Regions from separate parts of the Micromonospora sp. DT68 genome, predicted to be linked through region 2. Evidence: riboswitches for the same ligand, from Rfam matches in the RefSeq annotation. Region 2 holds a riboswitch; each other region holds the start of a gene.
The links. Region 2 has a riboswitch for cyclic di-AMP ahead of ACPXB1_RS16405 (C39 family peptidase). Riboswitches for the same ligand answer to the same signal wherever they lie in the genome.

Region 1: it holds a riboswitch for cyclic di-AMP, as region 2 does, so the genes downstream of both, ACPXB1_RS14365 (transglycosylase family protein) here and ACPXB1_RS16405 (C39 family peptidase) in region 2, are expected to answer to the same signal.
Region 3: it holds a riboswitch for cyclic di-AMP, as region 2 does, so the genes downstream of both, ACPXB1_RS07050 (NlpC/P60 family protein) here and ACPXB1_RS16405 (C39 family peptidase) in region 2, are expected to answer to the same signal.

What each region holds. Positions count from the first base shown of each region.
Region 1 is NZ_JBNCNZ010000006.1:385,849-391,295, reverse strand. It holds gene dinB (DNA polymerase IV) at 1-1,184, shown strand, start outside; gene ACPXB1_RS14370 (hypothetical protein) at 1,278-1,631, shown strand; gene ACPXB1_RS14365 (transglycosylase family protein) at 1,705-2,388, opposite strand; cyclic di-AMP (ydaO/yuaA leader) riboswitch at 2,391-2,564, opposite strand; gene htpG (molecular chaperone HtpG) at 2,785-4,701, opposite strand; gene ACPXB1_RS14355 (SDR family oxidoreductase) at 4,863-5,447, shown strand, end outside.
Region 2 is NZ_JBNCNZ010000007.1:392,684-398,130, reverse strand. It holds gene ACPXB1_RS16415 (CDP-glycerol glycerophosphotransferase family protein) at 1-1,356, shown strand, start outside; gene ACPXB1_RS16410 (alpha/beta fold hydrolase) at 1,374-2,120, opposite strand; gene ACPXB1_RS16405 (C39 family peptidase) at 2,256-3,107, opposite strand; cyclic di-AMP (ydaO/yuaA leader) riboswitch at 3,352-3,493, opposite strand; gene ACPXB1_RS16400 (hypothetical protein) at 3,781-4,560, opposite strand; gene ACPXB1_RS16395 (acyltransferase family protein) at 4,704-5,447, opposite strand, start outside.
Region 3 is NZ_JBNCNZ010000003.1:182,431-187,877, forward strand. It holds gene ACPXB1_RS07035 (zinc metalloprotease) at 1-294, shown strand, start outside; gene ACPXB1_RS07040 (pyridoxamine 5'-phosphate oxidase family protein) at 362-919, opposite strand; gene dcd (dCTP deaminase) at 997-1,575, shown strand; gene ACPXB1_RS07050 (NlpC/P60 family protein) at 1,651-2,628, opposite strand; cyclic di-AMP (ydaO/yuaA leader) riboswitch at 2,705-2,842, opposite strand; gene ACPXB1_RS07055 (N-acetylmuramoyl-L-alanine amidase) at 3,077-5,050, shown strand; gene ACPXB1_RS07060 (NlpC/P60 family protein) at 5,116-5,447, opposite strand, start outside.

The sequences.
Region 1 (5,447 bases), on a different contig from region 2:
CGCCCGGGGCCAGCATCCTGCACGCCGACCTGGACGCGTTCTACGCGTCGGTCGAGCAGCGTGACGACCCGCGTCTCCGCGGCCGGCCGGTGATCGTAGGCGGCGGCGTGGTGTTGGCTGCCAGCTACGAGGCGAAGGCGCGGGGCGTCCGCAGCGCGATGGGTGGGCAGCAGGCGCGGCGGCTGTGCCCGGACGCGATAGTGGTGCCGCCCCGGATGTCGGCGTACACGCGGGCCAGCCGGGCGGTGTTCGAGATCTTCCGGCACACCACGCCGCTTGTCGAGGGGCTCTCCATCGACGAGGCGTTCCTCGACGTGGGTGGTCTGCGGCGGCTGGCCGGGGCGCCTGTCGACATCGCCGACCGGCTGCGCCGGGAGGTCCGTGAACAGATCGGCCTGCCGATCACCGTGGGGGTGGCGCGTACGAAGTTCCTGGCGAAGGTGGCCAGCGGGGTGGCGAAGCCGGACGGGCTGCTTGTCGTCGCGCCGGATGCCGAGATGGCGTTCCTGCACCCGCTGCCGGTGGAGCGACTCTGGGGCGTCGGCCCGGTCACGGCCGCGAAGTTGCGGGAGCGCCGGATCCGTACCGTCGGCGAGGTCGCCCGACTCGGCGAGGCGGCGTTGGTGTCCCTGCTCGGTGCGGGCGCCGGCCGGCACCTGCACGCCCTGGCGCACAACCGTGACCCGCGGGCGGTGCAGGTCGGCCGGCGGCGCGGCTCGATGGGCGCGCAGCACGCGCTGAGTCGCACTCCGCACGCGGCCACGGAGTTGGACGCCATCCTGGCGGGCCTTGTCGACCGGGTCACCCGACGGATGCGGGCGGCCGGCCGGTCCGGGCGCACGGTGCTGCTGCGGCTGCGCTTCGGCGACTACACCCGGGCGACCCGCTCGCACACGGTGCGCAAGGCGACAGCTGACACCACGCCCCTGCTCGCTGCCGCGCGGGCGCTGCTGCATGCTGCGCTGCCGGAGATCGACAGGCGGGGCATCACGCTGATCGGCGTGTCGGTGGGCAACCTCGACGACAACCCTGTGCAACCGGAGTTGCCGTTCGACGCCGTCCCGGGGGCCAACCTGGACGCCGCCGTGGACGCGGTTCGGGACCGGTTCGGGTCGACTGCCGTGACCCGCGCGGTGCTGCTAGGCCGGGATCCGGGCGTCGAAATGCCCCTTCTGCCGGACTGATCTCCCTGGTGGCGGCGGATATCACAGCTGCTGGAGGGTTTAGCGGCGGCATGATCGGAGACGTTGTGACGATCAGCCTGAGGGGGGACCACCATGTCCGACGACAGCAGCAACCGCGCGAGCCGGCGTGCCGAGCGTCCGCACGACGTGACCGACCCGCTGCTGTGGCAGCTGGCGCTCGACGTGCTCGACGCCCACGAGCCGACCGAGGACGGCGTCTGCGGCAACCTGCTCTGCGCCGGGGAACCGTACCCATGCGCGGCACGCGGCAACGCTGAACAGTCGCTGCGGCTCGCTCGAGGCGGGGCCGAGACACCGCCGACGGCCGCCCAGCAGTGGGACGGCCACGACGAGACACCTGACAACTGGTCCACCCAGGAGTCCTTCCACCCGCGGCGAACCCGGTCCGGCGAAGCGGTATCGGCGTCGCGGGCTTCGGCAGCCTGACGCCTCCGCCACGACAGCGACACGCCAGCGAGCGCCCGACCGGAATCCGATCGGGCGCCCGCTGGGTCGTACGTCAGAGGCTGAGCCGCTGCCCGGGGAAGATCAGGCCCGGGTCCGAGCCGACGACCTGCCGGTTGCGCTCGTAGAGGGCCTGCCAGCCGCCGTCCTGCTGGTGGCTCTGGGCGATCTCCGACAGGGTGTCGCCGGACTTCACCACGTAGGTGTCGCCGCTGGCCGCCGGGGCGGTGCGCTTGTTGCTGCGGGTCGCCGGCTGCTCACCGCGCGACGACCGCTGGGCGGGCTTGTCGGCCTTCGGAGTGGACTTCGACTTGGCGGTGGACTTCGACTTCGTGGTGGGCTTCGTCGAGGACTTGGTGGCGGAGCCGCCCGACGCACCGGCCTTCTTGCCGCAGGTCGGCCACGCGCCGATGCCCTGCCCCTTGAGCACCTTCTCGGCGATGGCGATCTGCTCGCCGCGGCTGGCCAGGTCGGCGCGGGCGGCGTACTTCTTGCCGCCGTAGCCGGCCCAGGTGCTCTGCGAGAACTGCAACCCGCCGTAGTAGCCGTTGCCGGTGTTGATCTTCCAGTTGCCACCGGACTCGCACTTGGCGATGGCGTCCCAGTTGACGGCCGCCTGGGCAGGTGCGGCCGGGCCGAAGAGCGCCACGGCGCCGGTGACCGCGCCGACGGCCAGGGTGCCGACGGCGATGCGGCGGGTGCTGACCCGTCGATGACGGGGGGTGTAGACAGACGTCATGAGTGTGCTTCCTCCACGCCGGCGAGGTGAGCTGTCGGGTTCGGGCCGAGGAGCCCGGCCGCACGGTGGCGGCTTCACCCCGAGGTGACGATGCACCGAGGAACGTTTGGGTCCCCCGCTCCTGCCCGGGTGACTGGGTTCCGACGACCGGGGGCAGGATTTGGCGTTACCGGTCGTGGCGTCCGCAGTGGCGGACCCGACCGACGTTAGGCACGGCCGGCATCGATCGCCCAACCCCTGTGAAGTTCTTCACCGGGGCACGCTGAGCGGCGCGCTCAGCGGTTGCGGGCGGCGTTCAGCTGTGCAGCGACCATGATGGACCGCTTCCGATCAGGTCGGCCGTTCCCCGGCCGGTGGAGCCCGACAACGCGGGTCACCACCGGCCGGGGCACCTCCCTACAGAGTGCGGGCGAGCCGGTCGGCGAGCGTACGGGTGAAGCGGGCCGGGTCGGCCAGGTCGCCACCCTCGGCGAGTACCGCGAGGCCGTACAGCAGCTCGGCGGTTTCGGTGAGGGTCTCGGCGGAATCGCCCTGCTCGTGAGCCTTGCGCAGAGCGGCTACCAGAGGATGACCGGGATTGATCTCCAGGATGCGCTTCGTCGACGGGATCTCGTGCCCCATCGCCCGGTACATCTTCTCCAGTGTCGGCGTGAGGTCGTGCGCGTCACCCACCACACAGGCCGGTGAGGTGGTGAGCCGCGACGACAGGCGGACCTCCCGGACGCTGTCGGAAAGTGTCGTGCCCAGCCAGTCCACGAGCGCCGCGAACTCCTGCCGCTGCTGCTCGCGCTCGGCTTCGGCCTGCTGCTTCTCCTCGTCGGTGTCGAGGTCGACCTCGCCCTTGGCGATCGAGCGCAGCGGCCGACCGTCGTACGTGCCGACCCGCTCCACCCACACCTCGTCGACAGGGTCGGTGAGCAGCAGCACCTCGTGGCCCTTGGCCCGGAACGCCTCCAGGTGCGGGGAGTTCTCGATGGTGGCCCGGGAGTCGCCGGTGGCGTACCAGATGTCGCTCTGGCCGTCCTTCATCCGGGAGACGTAGCCGGCCAGGTCGGTGAGCTCGGCCGGGTCGTGGGTGGAGGCCAGCGACAGGATCTCCAGCAGGGTGTCGCGGTTGTCGGTGTCGTCGATGAGCCCTTCCTTGACGACAGTGCCGAACTCCTTCCAGAAGGTCTGGTAGCGCTCGGCGTGGTTGGCCTTGAGGTCCTTGACAGCGGCGAGGACCTTCTTCACCAGGCGGCGGCGGACGATCTGGATCTGGCGGTCCTGCTGGAGGATCTCGCGGGAGATGTTCAGCGACAGGTCGTGGGCGTCGACCACGCCCTTGACGAAGCGTAGGTAGGTGGGGACCAGCGCCACGCAGTCGTCCATGATGAAGACGCGCTTGACGTAGAGCTGGACGCCCCGGCAGCCCTGCGGGGAGAACAGGTCCAGTGGGGCGTGGCTGGGCAGGAAGAGCAGCGCCTCGTACTCGAAGGTGCCCTCGCCCTTCATGTGTACGACCTCGAGCGGGTCGGCCCAGTCGTGGCTGACGTGCTTGTAGAACTCGTTGTACTCGGCGGCGTCGACCTCGTCGCGGGGTCGCGCCCAGAGCGCCTTCATCGAGTTGAGGGTCTGCACCTCGCTGGTGGGGTCCGCGCCGTCGGCGCCGGGGCGTTCGACGGTCATCCGGATCGGCCAGGCGATGAAGTCGGAGTATCGCTTGACGATCTCGCGGATGGTCCACTCGGCGGTGTAGTCGTGCAGGTTGTCCTCGGTGTCGGCGGGCTTGAGGTGCAGGGTCACCGCGGTGCCCTGGGGCGCCTCGGCGACCGGCTCGATCGAGTACGTCCCCTCGCCTGTGGACTCCCAGCGGGTGCCGCCGGTCTCGCCGGCCTTGCGGGTCAGCAGGGTCACCCGGTCGGCGACCATGAACGCGGCGTAGAAGCCGACGCCGAACTGGCCGATCAGGTCCTGCGAGGCGCGGGCGTCGGCGGACTCCCGTAGTTGGCGCAGCAGCTCGGCGGTGCCGGACTTGGCGATCGTGCCGATCAGCCCGACCACCTCGTCGCGGGTCATGCCGATGCCGTTGTCCCGGACGGTCAGGGTGCGGGCGTCCCTGTCGACCTCGATGGCGACGTGCAGGTCGTCGGTGTCGGCGACGAGGTCCTTGTCGACAAGCGTGGCCAGCCGCAGCTTGTCCAGCGCGTCGGACGCGTTCGAGATGAGTTCCCGCAGGAAGACGTCCTTGTTCGAATAGATCGAGTGGACCACCAACTGCAGGAGCTGACGCGCCTCAGCCTGGAACTCCAATGTCTCGGCCTGGTTGCTCACACCGTCTCCCTTCTCGGCTCGTGCGGAGGTTCGCCGAAAGGATACGAGCCGTCACGGGCGGGGCGGTGGCCGCATCCGGGTCGTATTCCCGATCGAGCCGGGCCGTCGCGTGACCTATCTGACTTTGCTTGACAAAAGTCAGGTCCGATAGCGTGACGCCCATGAAGATTGCTGGAAGCACCGCCCTCGTCACCGGCGCCAACCGCGGCTTCGGCAGGCACCTGGCCGCCGAGCTGCTCGCCCGCGGCGCGACCGTCTACGCCTGCGCCCGCAACCCGGACACCGTCGACCTGTCCGGCGTGACGCCGGTACGCCTCGACATCACCGACCCCGCCTCGGTGGCCGCCGCCGCCGAGCTGGCCGGCGACGTGAACCTCCTGATCAACAACGCCGGCATCGAGTCCCACACCGACCTGATCGACGGCGACCTGGACCTCGTACGGCTCGAACTGGAGACCAACTACCTCGGCACCCTGTCGATGGTCCGGGCCTTCACGCCCGGCATCGCCGGCAACGGCGGCGGGACGATCCTCAACGTGCTCTCCGTGCTGTCCTGGCTGAACTTCCCCTCCTCCGGGGCGTACGGGGCCGCGAAGTCGGCCGAGTGGGCGATGACCAACGCGCTGCGCGTCCAGCTCGCCGAGCGGGGCATCCGGGTCGCCGGCCTGCACGTCGGCTACATGGACACCGACATGGCCACCCACGTCACCGGCCCGAAGTCCGACCCCGCCACCATCGCCCGGATC
Region 2 (5,447 bases):
CGGGCGGCAAACCTGCCGGTACGGACCTGGACCCCGCTGATCGCCGGTCAGCTCGGCACCGCACTGCTCGGGCTGCTCGCCGTCGTGGCCCTGGCCGCCGCGCTCGCCCTGCCCGCCGTCGTCGCGCTGGCCGCCAGCCTCCTGGTGGGCGCCGGCGCCGGGGCTGTCGCGCTGGACCTGGCCCGGCGGCGGTTCCGGCCGGCCAGCGGCGGCAACCCGGTGGCCCGCGCGTTGCGCCGGCACCAGCCGGAGTTCCTGCTGCACTTCTCCGCGCCGCCCGGCTCGGAATACCAGGTCACCATGTGGCTGCCGTACCTGGAGCGGATCGGCCGCCCGTTCCTGGTGATGGTGCGCGAGCCGGAGTTCCTCGCGCCGATCGCCGCGGCCACAAGCGCGCCGGTGGTCTACTGCCCCACCCTGCGGACCATGGACGAGGCGCTGGTGCCGAGCCTGCGCGCCGCCTTCTACGTCAACCACGGCGCGAAGAACAGCCACTGCATCCGGTTCACCCAGCTCACCCACGTGCAGCTGCACCACGGCGACAGCGACAAGGCGCCCAGCGCCAACCCGGTCTCGGGAATCTTCGACCGGATCTTCGTGGCCGGTCCGGCGGCGATCGACAGGTACGCCCGCGCCGGCGTGCAGATCCCGGCGGAGAAGTTCGTCGTGGTGGGCCGCCCGCAGGTCGAGTCGATCGACGTACGCCCGGAGCCGACCGTCGGGCTGGCCCAGCCCACCGTGCTCTACACGCCGACCTGGACCGGGCACCACGCCGACGCCGACTACTGCTCGCTGCCGGTGGCCGAGGCACTGCTGCGGCGGCTGCTGGCGCGCGGCGCGACGGTGATCCTGCGGGCCCACCCGTACACGACGCAGAACCCGGCGTCAGCCCGTCAGCTGGGCCGGCTCACCGAGCTGCTGGTCGCCGACCGGAGCCGCACCGGGCGGCCACACGTGGTCGGGGCGGCGGCCCGGGAGCTGAGCCTGACCGAGTGCGTCAACCGCTCCGACGCGCTGATCTCCGACGTGTCCGGGGTCATCTCGGACTACCTCTACTCCGGCAAGCCGTACGCCGTCACCGACATGGGCAACGAGGGCGAACGGTTCACCGAGAACTTCCCGCTGGCCGCGTCGGGCTACGTGCTGCGCCGGGACATGTCCAACGCCGACGAGGTGCTGACCGCCCTGCTCGACACCGACCCGCTGGCCGAGGCGCGCTGGGCGACCCGCCGGCGTTACCTGGGTGACTTCCCCGCCGAGTCGTACGCGGAGGCGTTCCTGACCGCCGCCCGCCGGGAGTTGACGTCGACGGACCACACGACCGAGCGGCCGGCGCAGCTCACCCCGCTGGCCTGACAAGGGCGTGCCGAGCGTCAGCGGTACGCGTCCAGCAGCGCCAGCACGGCAGCCGGGTCCTCCACGTGCGCGTTGTGCCCGAGCCCGGGCAGCGTGGCGACCGGCACCCCGTACTCCTTGAGCTGCGCGTCGGTGACCATCGTGTCGTGCTCGCCGCGCGCCAGCACAACAGGCACGTCGGTCGCGGCCAGGAGCGCGGCGAGATCGGGCTCCCCGACGGCGAACGCGCCGGTGTCCATCGCCAGGCGCCACCGGCCGTCGACCTGGCGCAGACCGGCGTCCACCATCGGGTGGTCCGGCGGGATCAGGCCGGTCAGCCCGGCGACCCGCAGGTAGCGACGGGCCGCCTCGGCCCGGCTGGCGAACCAGCTGACCGGGCGGGCGGCGACGTCGGCGGCGCGGGTCAGCTCGTCCGGCGTCCAGACGGCCTTGATGCCGAGCCCCACCACGGCGTCCACTGGCGTTCCGGCGGCGCGGGCGGCCAGCGCCAGGCCGACCACACCACCCAGCGAGTGCCCGAGCACCACGATGCGGTCGCCGGGCGCCAGGGCCTGGGCGATCCGCTTGGCGAAACCCTCGAAGGAGTACGTCGGAAGTGGCTCCGACCAGCCGTGGCCGGCGAGGTCGGGCGCCAGCCACCTGCCGGGCCAGTGCTGCTCCAGCAGCGGCGCCCAGGGCAGCCAGACGTCACCTGTCGCCCCCATGCCGTGCAGCAGAAGCAGGACCGGCCTACGGTCGGCGTGACCACCCGATTCATCCACCACGGCCGCAGTCTCCCACGGCGTACCGGCTCGCAGCGAGATCCGTCGCGGTCCTGACCCGGCGTCGACGAAGACGCCGCGGGCGCCGGCCCTCGTGGGAGACGGCGCCCGCGGCGTCTGGTGGGGTCTCACGCCTGGTCAGGCGGAGTAGCCCCGGGTAGCGATCCAGTTGGCCAGGTTGATCGTGGTCATCCAGTACTCGCCGTAGGCCGCGTTCGCCGAGTCGGCGATCCGCACGGTACGGCCGTTGTCCTTGTAGCCCACCACTGCGACGTAGTGCCCGCCGCCGAAGGAGTGCCAGCCGCCGTTCGTGTCGACGGCGTCCCCGGCCACGTTGGCCACCACGCCACGGCCGTCGGTGATCGCGGCGACGACGTCAGCCTGGAGACGGTCCATCTGGGCCGGGCTTGGCGAGCCGGCGAACATCCGGGTCCGGTACGGGGAGCCCTTCACCTCGGCGTTGAGCACCCGGGTGGTGTCCAGGGCCGAGTTGGTGCCCATCTCGGTGGTGCCCAGCTCGGCGCCCAACTGGTCCTGGGTGCGGTTGATGCCGGCGGCGCTGAGAGCGTTGCGGACGGCCGCCGGGCCGCAGTTGTAGTACGTGTTCTGCGCCTGGTAGCGGAAGTCGAGCACCTTTGTCGCGGGCGGCTTCGGCGCCGCCTTCCTGGCGGTCAGGTCCGGGTCGCTGCTGGCCTTGGCGGCCGGCGACGCGGCGCTTGCGGAGGGGGCGGCGGCGCTCGGGCTGGCGCTGGTCGGGGCGGCGCTGGCCGAGGGGTCCGCGACCCGGGCGTCGCCGCGGGAGGCGGCGGTGTCGCTGCGCATCTCGGCGACGGTCGAGGCGGTGTGCTGGCCGACGGGGGCCTCATCGGCGCCGGCCACCAGGGCGCCGGTGGTGGTCGCGATGGCGAGGGCCGCGGCGGAGGCGACGGCGATCTGGTACGGGCGTTCGGTGGCGAGGCGACGCAGCTGACGCTGCAGGGTGTGCTTCACGGGTCCTCCACGGTTCAGGGGGAGAGCGGCACACCGGGGGCAGCCGGTATCCGGGCACGCGCCAGCGCGCGGACCGTGGTCCGCGGATGGTGGAGCCGCTCAGGGGAACGCCCGGCGTGGCCGGGCGGAAAGTGCGGTGACCCTGGGGGTCAGCTCACCGCCACGAGGCGGACAAGCGTGGGTACCGCGACGCCGTGAAGGCGGAGGAATAGCCGAGGGGTATGCGGGTGCTGCATGGGGATGGAACTCCTTCCGACACCGCCTACCGGGTTAGCTGACGGATTCGGGCGGGAAGATCGCCCTACCGCGGGCCGTGGCTCGCGGATTCACCCCGGACGTACTTGTGGGTCCCCGGTTCGTTGATCACGATTGAGCGGGTCAGCGCGGCGTCGCCATTCGCGATCGGTTACCGCACCGGACGGGATGACCCTACTGGCCCTCCTGAGCCCTGCCAAGCCTCGCTCACCTGCGTAAACCTTGAACGCGGCGACAATTTCTGGGCGTATTGCCGCTGACGTGACTCGATGGGACGAGCGGTTACGGAGGCACCGTAGGTCGACAAGCGGACAGGCCGTCGACAATGCCGCCGGATCTGCGGGAACAATCCGGCCGAACGCGTCAGCCGCCCGATTTCCCGCGCGTGTGACCGGGCTCACCGAATAATCGGGGCGTTTCAGCCCACCCGCGCCGGGCGCCACCGCGCCGCCGCCGGAAGAACCGCGACACGGACGGTGCGGCGGGCCGCCACCCGGGTCGGCCGCAACCGGGCCGCCGCCGCGTAGGCCTCCTCGGCCAGGGCACGCGCAGCGGACGTCGCCAGCTCGGCGTCGCGCCAGGCCGCCCGTTCCCGCCCGGCGGCAGCCTCGTAGTCGGCCCGCCGCGTCTCCCGGACCGCCCGGCTGAGCAGCACCTCCTGCTCCACCGGGTGCCGACGCGGATCCCAGCCGTGCCGCTGGCCGAACACGTCGCCGAGCTGCCGCATGGTCAGATCCCCCCGCCAGTACGCGGCCATCGCAGCCCGGTGCAGGTAACGCTCCCGGGTGGCGTACTCGGCGGGGGTGCGCGGGGTTCGCGGGGTGGGCAGCGCTCCGGCACCGGCGAAGCGTCGGGCCGCGGCGTCCGCCTCGTCGTACCGCACCCAGATCTGCTCCACCTGCTCCTGAGCGGTCAGCCAGTCCGCACGCCGTCGTCGGGCGGTCTGCGCCGCGCGGGCCGCGGCGACGGCCACCTCCTCGGCGTACCGGCGCAGGTCGGCGGCCTCGGCGGCGGCGGCCTCACGGGCGGTGGGCGGCGGCTCGACGGCCGCCCTGTCCCGTTCGGCGGCCGTCGAGTCCCGCTCCGGACGGGCCACCAGGACGGCGAGCACTGTCAGTGTCAGCAGGAGCAAGGCCGACCAGATGGCGGCGGCCTGCGGCACCTCGGTCAGGAACTCGTAGAAGACGACGGTCTCCATGGTCGGCACCTCGGCGGGAGAGCATTGCGATGGGAAGCCGCACGCGTTCGGTCCGACGCTACCGCCGGCACGAACCGGGCGCATCGGGCGCCGGGCGTGTCGACGCACGCCGCGCCGGACCGCGTCTGACCAGGTTGGACCCGTCAGCGCGAGTCGGCGTACGTCGATCGGTCGTCGGGCTTTTCGCCCCCGGCTTCGGTGGCCGTGGTCCGTTGCCGGGGAACGGCCGGCGGACGGGCCGGGCGGCGCGGTGCCAGTCGGCGCATCAGCGGAGTCTCGACGTAGCGGTGCAGCAACCCGGCCAGGACCAGGCTGACCACAAGGAACCCGAGCACCACAGCCGGGCCGCGCCAGCCTTGGAAGCCCGTCCCCCAGTCCCCGCTCCACCGCAGCACACTCGTCATCACCAGCACGTGCACCAGATAGAAGGCGAAGGAGACCTCGCCGAGCCACACCAGCGGACGGGACCGCCACGGCGAGCGCCGGTCCCGCACGTCCGCGTCCGCGGCGGCCGTGATCACCAGCAGGTACACGACGGCGAGCAGGGTGGTCCACAGTTCGGCGCGGATCCACTGTGAGGCGGCCACCCAGGTCGCCACGAAGATCACGGTGGCCGTCGTCAGCCCGGGGCCACGCCAGAGACCCCGACGCATCAGCTCGGCCGCCACCGCGCCCAGCCAGAACTCCAGCGACCGTACGGGCGGGAAGATCTGCGTGAACCACCACCGGCTGACCTCCGGCACCAACTGCTGGGCCGGCCAGAGCGCGAGGATCAGCAGGGGCAGCGCGACGATCAGCGTCCACAGCACCGCCGGACGGGCCCGGCGCAGCAGAGGCAGCGCCAGCGGCAGGCAGAGGTAGAAGAAGAACTCGCAGGAGAGCGACCA
Region 3 (5,447 bases), on a different contig from region 2:
ACCTCGACCAACTACAACCAGGGCGACACCGGCACCCACGAGGTGGGGCACTGGCTGAACCTGTACCACACCTTCCAGGGCGGCTGCGGTGGCTCGGGTGACAGCGTCAGCGACACCCCGGCCGAGGCGTCGCCGGCCTACCAGTGCCCGACCGGGCGGAACACCTGCTCGGCGGCCGGCCTGGACCCGATCACCAACTTCATGGACTACACCTACGACTCGTGCATGTACCAGTTCACCCCTGGGCAGGCCAGCCGCATGCTGACCGCCTGGAACGCGTACCGCGCGGCGTAGCTCTCCCGCGTACACCTGGTGCCGGCTCCGTCACGACGGAGCCGGCACCAGCGTTTTAGGGCCGTGGTCAGGCGGCGGCCGTCGTGCACTTGACGTCGCGGCTGAGCCGGGTCGGGCGAGCCTGGGGTACGCCGAGCGGCGCGGCCGCCGGGGCTCGCGGGTCGAGCCAGACCCGAACGGCCGGACGGCTCGGCGGGAGACCGGGAATGCCGGTGATCTGGTGCTCGCGGCGGGTCAGCATCGCCACGTCGATGGTGAACTCGAAGAGCCGCCAGTCGACCTGCGGCTCGGCTCGGGCGGTCTGCGCCAGCCGGGCCACCTGGGCCGGGTCGGTCACCGGCGAGGCGTGCCCCGCCACGTACGCCTCGTCGTCGCTCTCCTCCGGCGGGAACGAGTGCAGGGCGTAACGGCCGTCGCGTTCGAGGTCGCGGCGCTTCGGCGAGTCGATGATGAAGCAGAACAGGCCCTCGTCGGTGATGACCGGGGACACCGGATGGACGCGGGGACCGCCGTCGGCGCGGACAGTGGCCAGATAGCCGAAGCCCGGCCCGTACTGCTGCAGGAGAACGCGGATCCCGTCGGCGAGGCGGGGCTCGTCGGCGGCAAAATCGGACCAGGAAGCCATGCGGGCATTCTATCGAACAAATGTACGAGGGGCGACCTCGACACGCTGGTCACCGGCTGCCTCGCTATGGTGGTCCGATGCTGCTCTCCGACCGGGACCTGGTCACCGAGATCAAGGCCGGCACGCTGGGCCTGGAGCCATTCGAGCCCACTCTGGTTCAACCGTCCAGCATCGACGTGAGACTCGACAGGCTGTTCCGGGTCTTCAACAACCATCTCTACACACACATCGATCCGGCCATGCAGCAGGACGACCTGACCTCGGTGGTCGAGGTGCCCGACGGCGAACCGTTCGTGCTGCACCCGGGCGAGTTCGTGCTCGCCTCGACGCTTGAGGTGATCTCCCTCGGCGAGCAGCTCGCCGGCCGCCTGGAGGGCAAGTCCAGCCTGGGCCGTCTCGGCCTGCTCACCCACTCCACCGCCGGCTTCATCGATCCGGGCTTCTCCGGTCACGTGACGCTGGAGTTGTCGAACGTGGCGAACCTGCCGATCACCCTCTGGCCGGGCATGAAGATCGGGCAGCTCTGCATCTTCCGGCTCTCCTCGCCGGCCGAGCACCCGTACGGCTCGGTGGTCTACGGCTCGCGCTACCAGGGCCAGCGGGGGCCGACGCCGAGCCGCTCCTGGCAGAACTGGCGGGCCTGGCCGACCCGTTGAGCCGCTCGACAGCTCGGTGTTAACAAGGGGCCCCTCCTCTACCTGAGGCGTTAGGAAGGGGCCCCTCCTTACATCTCAGCCGGGGCGGCCGTAGCTGTGGATCGGGCCGTCGTCGACCTTCTTCATCTTGACGGGTTGACCGGCCTGGGAGGCGTGCACCACCCAGCCGTCGCCGACGTACATGCCCACGTGGTGGATGTCGCTGTAGTAGAAGACCAGGTCACCGGGGCGCAGGTCGGCGCGGCTGACGTCCTTTGTCACCCGGCTCTGCTGCGCGGCGTTGTGCGGCAGTGACACGCCGGCCTTGGCCCACGCGGCAAGCATCAGCCCGGAGCAGTCGTACGAGTTCGGGCCCTCGGCGCCCCACACGTAGGGCTTGCCGATCTGGGCGCAGGCGAACTTGACAGCCGTACCCGCCCCGCCGCCGGGGTAGCTGGCCGGGCAGGGCGCCGGACGCAGCGGACCGCCGCCGCCATTGCCGTACACCTTGAGGCGCAGCTTCTGGAGCTTGTCGATCTCGGCGTTGATCTGCTTCTTCTTCGCCGCGAGCTGAGCCTCGGTCAGGGTCAGTTCGGCGACCAGCTCGTCCAGCGGCGCCTTCTGCCGGGCCAACTCGTCGCGCAGGTCGGCCACCTGCTTGACGTCCTGCTGCTGGTTGTGGGCGAACCGGTCGAGCATTTCCAGCTGGCCGACCATCTCGCTGGGCGAGCGGCTGCCGAGCATCGCGTTGACAGTGGAGACGTTCTCACCCATGTACGCGCGGACGGCCAGGGCGCTGACCTTGTCCATGGCCGCGTCGACCTGGCGCTGCAACGGGGCCATCCGGGCGGCCAGCGCGTTCGCCTGCTTGCGCTTTGCGGCCAGCTCGGTGCGGGTGGCGTTGTGCCGTTCGATGATCGGTTCGAGCTTGTTCCAGTCGGCGTCGATCTGGCGTTCGATCTCGGCGACGGACGGGTCCGCGTGCGCCGCAGTGGCGCTGCTGGTCAGGACGACGGCGACGCCGACAAGGGCGGCAAGAGCTGTGGTGAAGCGGGGCCAGCGTTGACGCGGCACGATCGGCAGGGGGTCGGCTGAGGCCGACCGCTCGGACGACGGCCGCGGGGCATGGAGTGCCACCGGGGTTCCGTACTCCTTCTTCCTGACCGCCTACCGGGTTAGCTGACGGGTTCGGGCGGGAAGTCGGCGCCCTACCGCAGGATCTGCGGATTCACCCCGGGGGAACCTGGGTCCCCGGCTCGTTCTTCAAGCGACTCGGCGGTGCCGGTCCGTTACCGCCCGGGATGGGCAGACCTGCTACCGGGCCGACGATTGACCAGAGTAGAGATGACCGTTACCGATCCGCAACCCGTGCGCCAGTGACACTCCGTGGCGATTCTGCGGGGTCACGGACCGCGTGCGAAGGTTTTTTTCCACAGGAGTCCATACATGGAAAGGTATTGACGCAGGCTCCCGGCCGGCGGGAGGGTGACCTCACAGTCACCCACGCAATCTAGGGGGTTCGATGCACCGTCCAACCCTGCCGTCCCGCCGACGCGCACTGCTGGTCACCGCCGTGGTCGCCGCGACCGCGGTGCCACTGCCCTCCGGTCCGGTCGCCGCCGCACCCACCGCCGACCGCCAGCAGCGGTACGCCGCCGCAGCGAGCGAGTACGGCGTACCGGCCGACGTGCTGCTCGGCGTCTCCTATCTGGAGTCCCGCTGGGACAGCAACGCCGGCACACCCAGCACCAGCGGCGGCTACGGCCCGATGCACCTGACCGACGCCCGACACGTGACAGCCCTGCCCCGCGGCGGCCACCACGACACCGGCGCCGAGGACCCGCGCGGCGACGACTCGCGTACCGCGCTGGCACCTCGCGCAACCGCTGACCCCGCGCCGTCCAGCGCCGCCCTGCAAACCGTTGACGCCGCCGCCGCGCTGACCGGCGAGGCACCGGAGTCGCTGCGTACCGACCCGAACGCGAACATCAGGGGCGGGGCGGCGCTGCTGGCGTCGTACCAGCGGGAGCTTGGCGCGCCGGTCGGAGCCGGCACCGACCCGGCGGCCTGGTACGGCGCGGTGGCCCGCTACGCCGGCGCGGACAGCGCCGACGCCGCGGCGGCCTTCGCCGACGAGGTCTTCACCACCATCGGCGCCGGCGAGTCCCGGGTGACCGACGACGGCCAGCGGGTCACCCTGCCGGCCCGCACGGTACGGCCGGAGCGCACCTGGCTGGACCGGCTGGGCCTGCGCAAGCTCGCCCGCCCGGACGGGCTGGAGTGCCCCCGCACCATCTCCTGTGAGTGGATCCCGGCGCCCTACCAGGCGTTCGGGGACGGGGACTACGGCAACCACGACCTCTCCGACCGGCCGAAGCGGCAGAAGATCGAGTACATCGTCATCCACGACACCGAGGGGAGTTGGGCGACCACTCTGAAGCTCGTCCAGGACCCGACCTACGTGAGCTGGCACTACACGCTGCGCTCGGTGGACGGGCACATCGCCCAGCACGTCAAGACCAAGGACGTCGCCTGGCACGCCGGCAACTGGTACGTCAACGCCAAGGCGATCGGGCTCGAACACGAGGGCTTCGCCGCGCAGGGCACCTGGTACACCGAGGCGATGTACCGGACGTCGGCGAAGCTCGTGCGGCACCTCGCGCTGCGACTGGGCATCCCGCTGGACCGTCAGCACATCATCGGCCACGACAACGTGCCCGGCACCACAGCGGCGACAGTGCGCGGGATGCACTGGGACCCGGGGCCGTACTGGGACTGGAATCACTACTTCGACCTGCTGCACGCGCCACGCCTGGACACCGGCACCCCGGCCACCGGCCTGGTCCGGATCGACCCGGACTACGCCACCAACCGGCCGGAGTTCATCGGCTGCGTCACTCCTGGCGTTCCGTGCCCGTCGCGCGGCTCGTCGTCGGTGGTGCTGCGCTCCGCGCCGTCGGCCGACGCGCCGCTGGTAAACGACATCGCGCTGCGCCCCGACGGCACCCCGAACACGATGGAGGTGTCCGACCACGGCGCCCGGGCCTCCGCCGGCCAGACGTACGCGCTGGCCGGACGGCAGGGCGACTGGACGGCCATCTGGTACCTCGGGCAACGGGCCTGGTTCCACAACCCGGCCTCCGCACCCACCGCCACCTGGACCGTGGGGATGGTGGTCACCCCCAAGCCCGGCCGCGCCACCATTCCGGTGTACGGGCGGGCGTACCCGGAGCAGGCCGCCTACCCCGCCGGCGTGCCCTACCAGGCGATCTCGCCGTTGCAGTACACCCTCGCGGCCGGCCAGCGGTACTCCGTCGGCGCGGTGCTGCCCGGCGAGTACTACCGGGCCAGCACCTTCGACGGCTCGTCACCCGGCGACTGGACGGTGATCCGCGGCGACAACAGGTACGTGCAGATCCAGTTCGGCCACCGCATCATGTACGTCAACCTGGCCGACGTGCAGGTGCTGCCGTCCCCGGTGGGCGCACCCCGCTGACGCACTGACGAAACCGCGACGGCCCCCGGTCGGTGACCGGGGGCCGTCGTCGTGCGTGCTGTGGATCAGGGTCTGCGGAAACCGGCGACAGGCATGTGGTTGATGCTTGCCACCTGCACCGGTTTACCGGCGCGTGGGGCGTGCACCATCTGGTCGTTGCCCAGATAGAGGCCGACATGGTGCAGGTCGCTGAAGAAGAACACCAGGTCACCGGGGCGGGCGTCGGCACGCGAGATGGCCTTGCCCTCGTTCCACTGGTTGCCCGTGTGGTGGGTGAGGCTGATCCCGGCCGCCTTGTACGCGTACTGGGTCAGACCCGAGCAGTCGAACGAGTTCGGGCCGGTGGCACCCCAGACGTACGGCTTGCCGAGCTTTCCGCAGGCCGTCTTGATCGCGA